Flammeovirga agarivorans: one gene and its partner. The main gene of each other region encodes a partner of the protein of the gene in region 2 in a complex. Links are inferred from orthologs where the notes say so. Each region holds a gene or a part of one and is shown on either strand. Other genes may lie near its edges.

Evidence for each region. Proteins that work in one complex are often made in the same cells at the same time.
Region 1: the proteins of HGP29_RS07525 (region 2) and lpdA are in contact, whole or in part, in a crystal structure (PDB 1EBD), measured with the Geobacillus stearothermophilus proteins. The link is inferred for Flammeovirga agarivorans from one-to-one orthologs. Residues at the interface, in WP_033016211.1 of Geobacillus stearothermophilus: Ile130, Ala131, Met132, Pro133, Arg136, Arg140, Glu141, Asn155, Arg157; in WP_049624544.1 of Geobacillus stearothermophilus: Pro340, Ser341, Asp344, Tyr345, Arg403, Asp406, Val408, Glu431, Ala432, Gly433, Asp438.

The regions. Positions count from the first base shown.
Region 1 is NZ_JABAIL010000002.1:11,026-14,306, forward strand. What follows is about bases 325-3,281. They hold lpdA (dihydrolipoyl dehydrogenase), read right to left. Parts: upstream 2,522-3,281; coding sequence 1,127-2,521; downstream 325-1,126. Other genes in these bases: HGP29_RS04880 (hypothetical protein), read right to left, coding at 325-960; odhB (2-oxoglutarate dehydrogenase complex dihydrolipoyllysine-residue succinyltransferase), read right to left, coding at 2,652-3,281. In the rest of the region: preprotein translocase subunit SecG, read left to right, coding at 1-28; more of HGP29_RS04880, read right to left, coding at 91-324. UniProt on the Escherichia coli protein: Lipoamide dehydrogenase is a component of the glycine cleavage system as well as of the alpha-ketoacid dehydrogenase complexes.
Region 2 is NZ_JABAIL010000002.1:677,467-682,882, reverse strand. Bases 1,557-4,419 are described here. They hold HGP29_RS07525 (2-oxo acid dehydrogenase subunit E2), read right to left. Parts: upstream 3,889-4,419; coding sequence 2,224-3,888; downstream 1,557-2,223. Other genes in these bases: HGP29_RS07520 (LpqB family beta-propeller domain-containing protein), read left to right, coding at 4,210-4,419; HGP29_RS07530 (S41 family peptidase), read left to right, coding at 1,557-2,000. Also shown: HGP29_RS07535 (hypothetical protein), read left to right, coding at 20-895; more of HGP29_RS07530, read left to right, coding at 900-1,556; more of HGP29_RS07520, read left to right, coding at 4,420-5,416.

The sequences.
Region 1 (3,281 bases), 670 kb from region 2 along the record:
AGCACCAGCAGAAACTCCTGCTGAATAATATATCAGAAAAGATATTCTAAAAAAGCCATTACAAACAGTATGTTTTGTAATGGCTTTTTTTTATTTCTTACCTCCATAAAACTGCATATTAATGGAACTGAAGATTTGAAAACTACTTTGGCCCACTCCTTGAGAATATACAGCGTATTGTGGCTCTATAAACAAGTTAAAAACTGTAGACCCTAATTTCAGTACTTTACCATAACCTATTCCGATTGGAAAATTATATTTACTATTGGTGAAATCCATGGTCCAAATGGGTGCACCTCTTAGATAATTCCCTTTACCTAATTGAAAGAAATAAAAAGGTTGTATTGCAGCCAAATTTTCATCTGCATCCAATGCGTTTCCTTGATTATCGGTAAGTTTAGAATCTTCTCCTACACCTACTGTCCATGTCACTAATCCTCCCCATTGAAACATTTTTGATTTGGCAATGAAGAGTACCAAAGCTCCACCAACTTGCCAGTTATTTGCACCCAGACTTACATCATAATTATTGACCAAACTCCCTCCAGGACCACTAACAGTAGAAACTGCTGTTGAGGTAGGTGCAAAAACCATCGGTCCTACACCAAACTGAACAGGAGAAGACGAGGAAGTTGCTAAATAGGTGGCAAATAAGTTGAAATCACCTAACCCTGTTACTGAAGAGTTATCTGATGGGCGGTTTACTGTCAATGTTGGCAACGTTGCTCTGAAAAGGATTTTACCTACAGGCTGAGCATACCTAAAAGAAGTAACCATATTCATCCCGTCTACTCCAGTTAAACCGGTTTGATAGTTAAACTGAATATTAAATGCCTTTAGGTCGGCTAATGGGTTGTTTGCATTGGCAGATGCATCTGCTGCTCCTGACTTTTCATCTTGAGCAAGTAAAGAAAAAGATAAAAAAACACTAAACAGTACTATGAATTTTAAGCTTCTCATTTTCAGTAGTAATTGGTTATAGTTTTAAAATAACCTATATCAATCGCTACATAACTAAATCAGTTTACCACTCTGAAAAAATTAATATCATTCCTTTGTTTGAGAATAAAAAAAGGCTGCTAGAATGTAACTTCTAGCAGCCTTTTCATTTATTTCAATATGTTGATTACATATTCAATGCTCTATCTCCTGTTGCAGCAAGACAAGCTTCTTTAATTGCTTCAGAATAAGTAGGGTGAGCATGTGACATTCTAGAAATATCTTCTGCTGACGCTCTATACTCCATTGCAACAACTCCTTCAGAAATCATATCTGCAGCTCTAGGGCCAATGATGTGCATTCCTAAGATCTCATCAGTTTCTTTGTCTGATAAAACTTTAACTAATCCATCAATATCCATAGAAGCTCTTGCTCTACCTGATGCTCTGAATGGGAATGAACCAGACTTGTAAGCTCTTTTCGATTCTTTCAACTCTTGCTCAGTATATCCTACAGACGCCACTTCTGGCCAAGTATAAACAACACCAGGAATCAATTTATAATTGATATGAGGCTTTTGACCGTTGATATGCTCTGCAACAAACACACCTTCTTCCTCAGCTTTATGCGCCAACATAGCACCTTTTACTACATCACCAATAGCATAAATACCATCTACAGAAGTTTGTAAATGTTCATCTACCTCTACTCTACCTCTATCGTCTAATTTTACACCGATAGCTTCACAGTTCAATTTATCAGTGTAAGGACGACGACCAATAGAAACTAAGCAGTAATCACCTTTGATCTCTACTTCTTTTCCTTTTTTGTCAGTTGCTTTAACAACAACCTCTTCACCTTCTACTTTAACTGAATCAACTTTAGTTTTTAGGTTAAATTTAAATCCTTCCTTCTTAAGAACTCTTTGGATTTCTTTACCCATTGAAACATCCATTGTAGGAATTAAAGCGTCTGCATATTCTACTACAGTTACTTCTGCTCCTAATCTTGCATATACAGAACCTAACTCAAGTCCAATTACACCACCACCAATTACGATAAGGTGCTTAGGAATTTCTTTTAATTCTAATGCTTCAGTTGAAGTGATGACTCTTTTCTTATCAAATTCAATAAACGGCAACATTACTGGTTTTGAACCAGTTGCAATAATTGTCTTTTGAGAATTGATAATCTTAGACTCTTCGCCTTCAATCTTGATTGTATTTTTATCTACAAACGACCCAAAGCCGTGGTAAACATCAATTTTATTTTTCTTCATCAAGAAAGCGATACCGTCAGTAGTTTGTTTAACTACTTCACCCTTTCTTGAAATCATTTTACCAAAGTTAATTTTTGGAGCTTCTGCTTCTAAACCATGCTCAGCAAAACGGTGTACTGCTTGATGGTATAACTCTGATGAATCCAATAGTGCTTTTGAAGGAATACATCCAACATTTAAACATGTACCACCAAGAGTATTATATTTTTCGATTAAGGCTACTTTCATGCCTAATTGTGCTGCGCGGATAGCTGCAATATATCCACCAGGACCTGAACCTATAACTGTTAAGTCGTATGTCATAACTGTTCCTTTACAAGGTTTTTTAAGTATCAGAATCAAGACAGTAAGCTGACAAGATTCTTTGTTTGTGTAGTGTAATTAAAATGGCTCATGCAAAGATCTGCATGAGCCTAAGCATATGTTTATTCAATTAAACATCCAATAGTAATCTAATTGGATCTTCAAGAAGTTCTTTCACTCGTTTTAAGAAGCTTACAGACTCTCTACCATCAATGATTCTATGGTCATATGACAATGCCACATACATGATAGGGCGAATTTGTACTTCTCCATTAATAGCTACTGGTCTCTCCACAATATTGTGCATACCTAAAATCGCTGATTGAGGTGCATTAATAATTGGAGTTGACAACATAGAACCAAATACACCACCATTTGTAATAGTAAATGTACCGCCTTCCATTTCTGGAATAGTTAATTTGTTATCACGAGCTTTCAAAGCAAGACGTCTTACTTCTTTTTCAATACCAGCTAAACTTAATGATTCAGCATTTCTGATTACTGGAACCACTAGACCTTTTGGTGCAGAAACTGCGATTGAAACATCTGCATAATCATTGTAAACGATTTCGTTACCATCGATGTATGCATTTACTGCAGGCCACTCTTGTAAGGCAACAGTTACCGCTTTAGTAAAGAAAGACATAAAGCCAAGACCGATCTCGTGCTTGTCTTTGAACATCTCTTTATATTTCTTACGCAAGTCCATTACAGGCTTCATGTCAACTTCATTGAATGTAGTCAACATTGCTGTTTCATT
Region 2 (5,416 bases):
AACTATTATCAATACACTGATGAATAAATTATCAGGCTTTTGGCCTATAATATTACTACTCTTTTTGACCTGTTACTCAAATCTATTCGCTCAAGAAGAGAGTACTACTAGACCTAAAAAGACACATTATATTCTTCTAGGGGTAAATACAAATCCTAGCACTACTTCAAAGGATCAAGCTTTTTCACCATTAACCTACAAAGGTTTTGGTATAGGAGGTACGACCGGGTATTTGGCGACTTCAGATGATTTTGAATTTTTAATGGATGGAGGTTTTGATTTGGGACGTATGTTCACAGACCTTTCAGGAACCACAGATACAGGTGGTAACATATTTTATTATGTTCCTGTTCATATTCATGCATTATGGAAAGTGAACCCGGTATTTAAGAATACAAATAATGCATTTTTAAAAGTTGGTGGAGCAATAGACTTCTCTGGTAATTACAGAGGGAATTTCTCATATACTAACTCAGCTTTAAATTTTGAATATGTAAGTGGCTATGGTATATCAGGTCAGTTAGGATGGGATGTTTCTTTGAAACAGAATGGAAAGTTCTTTAGGAAGCGTGATAGAGATATGACATTTCAATGGACAATATCGCTTCCGCTATTTGGTACTTATATGCGGCCTAGTTATAATACGATTAGTGATTTTACTACAGGAGCTAATTTTATCTCTGGAGGAGGAAAACATGAATTCGCTTTTATTGGTGAACTAGTGCAGTTTGATTCCCGATTAGACTTCTATTATCATTTACATAATAAAAATGCCTTCCGTTTACAGTATGAGTGGAAATATTGGGCGGTTAATGAAGGCAGTAGTGGTAAAACTCAAGGAGCTTATCATAGACTCGGATTAGCATTTATGTTTAATGTAACAGGAAAGAAATAGAAACATGAAAAAGTTTAAAATATTAAGTATTTCATTATTTGCTCTCCTTATTACAAGTAGCTGTGAGAGTTTATTTATTGAAAAAGATCCATCCTCGGGTCATAGAGCATCTTTTGAGTATTTATGGCAAAAGACAAAAGACCAATATTCATATTTTGATTTAAAGAACATTGACTGGGATAGTGTGTATACAGTTTATAATCGTAGAGTTTCTGACGATATGTATGCAGAAGAATTTTTCCATGAAATGTTTAACATGATGAAAACACTGGAGGATGGTCATGTTAATTTATATTCTCCATTCAGTGTATCAAGGTATCCTGAATTAGCTGTTCCTGATTCTAATTATGATACAAGAACAATCAGAGCCAATTATTTAAGTGATCAATACTATCAGACAGGCCCTTTGACTAATGATCTTATCCACGTTATTGATACAGCAGATAATGAAAAGAAAATCTTAGTTAAAGAGATAAATGGTGAAAATAAAGGTATAGCATATGTGAGATATAGTAGTTTTTCTTCTATGATTTCTAGTTATGATATAGACTACGTTATCTCAAGGTATGGTTCTGTTACAGAAGGGATGATATTTGATGTGAGAAGTAATGGAGGAGGATCTCCTTTGAATATTTTTAAATTATGTAGCAGGTTTATTCCTAAAGATGCCGGTAATACTACTTTATACTATAGTAGAAATAAGGTGGGTCCAGGACCTAATGATTTTGATGATTGGATTCCTGCTGATATTGATCCTGAAGGCTTGTATTACCCTGGTAAAATTGTGGTATTGACTGATCGTGGGTGTTACAGTGCAACATCGTACTTTGCGACTGCATTACAAGCTGTAAAGAAATTAAGACCAGTGAAAATCATTGGAGTTCCTACTGGAGGTGGTTTGGGAGCTCCAAGAGGAGGACAGTTACCAAACGGATGGTATTACCGAATGTCTGTGACACAAACCCGTTCAGTAGATGGAGATTTAGATTTTGAATTGGGAGTTCCTCCAGATATTTATGTTACGCAGCAACCTTCTGATAATGAAAAAGGTAAGGATACTTTGGTAGAAGCGGCAATTCTAGAGATTTTCGAAGGGCAGTGGTAAATGTAATTTTTATCATTTTTTTCGTAACTTTTTCTTTGTAATACACGTTACTATAAATGCGAATAATACTATAAATTCTTACCGTCTAACGGACAGAACGATAATCCATTTCTAATAAGAGGCGCAACGTATGAAAATACGTTGCGTTTTTTCTTTGTCCATAAAAAAAACCGATCCCTTTTCAGGAATCGGTTTATATGTAGAAGTCTAAAGACTAATTTTCTTATACCAAGATTCTTACAGGATCTTCAAGTAATCCTTTTAATGTATGTAAGAACGCAGCACCGATAGCACCATCAACTGATCTATGGTCACAAGTTAAAGTAATCTTCATTACATTACCTGGAACAAGTTCACCATTCTTCACTACTGGCACTTGTTTGATACCACCAACAGCTAAGATACATGATGCAGGAGCATTGATGATTGATGTGAACTGCTCGATACCAAACATACCCAAGTTAGAGATAGTGAATGTAGCACCTTGCATTTCATCTAAACCAAGCTTCTTGTTTTTTGCTTTACCAGCCATATCCTTCACTGCTGAAGAAATTTGTGATAATGACATCATATCAGTGTGCTTGATTACAGGAACAACCAAACCGTCAGGAATTGCAACTGCAACACCAACGTTTACATGGTTTGCTACTCTGATTACATCACCTTCTACAGTTGAGTTCACCATAGGATGTTGCTTTAATGAAGCTGCAACAGCCTTAACAACGATATCGTTGAATGAAATTTTAACGTCAGGAAGTTCGTTCATAGATTTTCTTGCTTTCATAGCATTCTCCATGTCGATATCCATCGTTAAGTAGAAGTGAGGAGCACCAAATTGAGATGCGTTAAGGTTTCTAGTGATAGCCTTACGCATGTTGTTCATTGGTTGATCATCGAAGCTTTCAACACCTGCAGGAGCAGCAGCAACTGGAGCAGCGGCAGCAGTTTGCGTAGGAGCTGGAACATAAGCTTCAACGTCTCTCTTAATTACTCTACCATGCTCACCAGAGCCTGGAATCATAGCGATGTTAAATCCTTTGTCTTCAGCCATTTTCTTAGCTAAAGGCGAAGCAAATACACGCTTACCGTCATGTTCAGGAGCAGGAGCCGCATCTCTAGATTGAGCTACAGCTGGAGCAGCAGGAGCTGCCTTTGGAGCTGGTGCAGCTGCTTTAGGAGCAGGAGCCGCAGCTTTTGGAGCTTCAGCAGCTGGAGCAGGAGCCGCAGCTGGTGCTTCAGATTTTTGAGCCTCAGCTTTTAATAAAGTTTCGAAGTCAGCACCTGATTCACCGATGATAGCAATTACACCGTCTACAGGAACAGAACCTCCATCCTCAACAGCAACATAAAGAAGAGTACCTTCGTCATATGATTCAAGTTCCATTGTTGCTTTGTCCGTTTGAACTTCAGCAAGGATGTCACCTGCATTAACTTCGTCACCAACTTTCATTAACCATTGTGAGATAGTACCATCAGTCATTGTATCTGACATTTTTGGCATTTTTACTACAGTTGCATTGATACCTGAAACATCGATTGCTTCTGCAGCAGGTGCTGGAGCAGCAGCAGGGGCCTCAGCTTCAGCAGCTGGAGCCGCTTCTGCAGGTGCAGCAGCATTATTTCCATCAAGAAGAGATTGATAATCTTCTCCCTCTTCTCCAACAATTGCAATAATTCCGTCAATTGGAACAGCTTGTTTTTCTTCTACGGCGATGTACAATAAAGTACCATCCTCGTAGTTTTCTAATTCCATTGTTGCTTTGTCTGTTTCAACTTCAGCAATGACGTCACCAGATGAGATCTGGTCGCCTACTTTAACTAACCAAGATGCGATGACACCTTCTGTCATAGTGTCGGACATCTTAGGCATTCTGATTACTTCTGCCATAATCTTATTAAGACTTCTTTTTTATTTGTCTCTACATTTTTCGTTTTCGTGCCAAAAATAAACAGAATAATTTAATAATAAGTAATTAAAATGGATTTAGTCTCCAATAAATAATGATGTTAATCTGTTTCTGTGCGAACTTTTTAAAAAAACTATACCTTAGCATCGTTTTTTTTATTAATTTGAAATAGGCTTCAATGAAATTTTTTTGTAAATTTTTATTGATCACCTTATAGACTATGACTTATTAACTCTTGTGATCGTCAAGTACAGAACTATTGTACTTTTTTGATTAGCTATTTAATCTGACATCCTCTTTAGATGAGGCTTAATAATATGCACCAACAATACAAATTATTACTCTCTATTCTGTTCTTCTTTACGTTTATAGAAGCTCAGGCACAACATTTCTTTCATTTAGACAAATTTGGAAAGAACCGTGTTCAGTATGAAGTCTTCGATTGGAGCTATATTGAAACCGAACATTTCGAATTGTACTATTATGGTTATGGAATCACCATTGCAAAAATGGCAGGGGAGATTGCTGAGCGTGAATACCAAAGTATTACAGAGACTATTGGGTACGCTCCTTTCTATAAAACCAAAGTACTTGTGTATAATTCTGTTCAGGATTTAAGACAAAGTAATATTGGCCTATTTCAGCAAGGTTATAAAATCACTGGACAGACCAGTTTTATTCGTTCTGAGGTAGAAGTAGCATTTAGTGGTTCAAAACATCTTTATGAAGAGGACGTAAAAAGAGCAATTTCTGATGCATTGATTTTTGAAATGATGTATGGTGGGTCATTAAAAGATATGATCAAATCATCTTACTTAATGAATCTTCCCAATTGGTTTGTTGTAGGTGCTTCAGATTATATAGCAAGAGGCTGGTCTAGAGAAATGGACGATAAAGTAAGAGATTTCTTTTCTAGACACCCTAAAAAATTTCCCAATATCAGATATATAGAAGGAGAGAATGCAAAGATTGTTGGTCAGTCGATATGGAATTACCTTGTAGAAAAATATGGCAGAAGCAATATGGCCAGTATTCTTAATCTTACAAGGATTGTTAGAGATGAAAAGGTGGCGATCCAAAATACTTTAGGAATTTCTTATGAAGAGTTTATCCAAGGTTGGAAAGATTTTTATCTAAATGAGCAAGAAACATTAAATGCAAGCTATAAAGAGATTGATAGAAAAGAGGCCATCAAGAAAAATAGAAAATCTAGAGTTTACAATAAAATTAATGTAAGTCCTGACGGTACCCGATTGGCGTATACTGAAAATGAGAAAGGGAAATATAAAATCAATATTTATAACCTAGAAAAGAAAAAAGTACAAACAGTATTTAAGAGTGGTTATAAAGTAGTCAATCAACAAATTGATTATGATGTGCCATTAGTTGATTGGATTAGCCAAGATGAATTAGTGGTGTTCTCTCAGAGTAAAGGACAGAATCATATGTGGATTTATAACTTATCCAGAGGTGGTTTTAATACGTTTTTTAGGTACTTAAAGCGTAAGA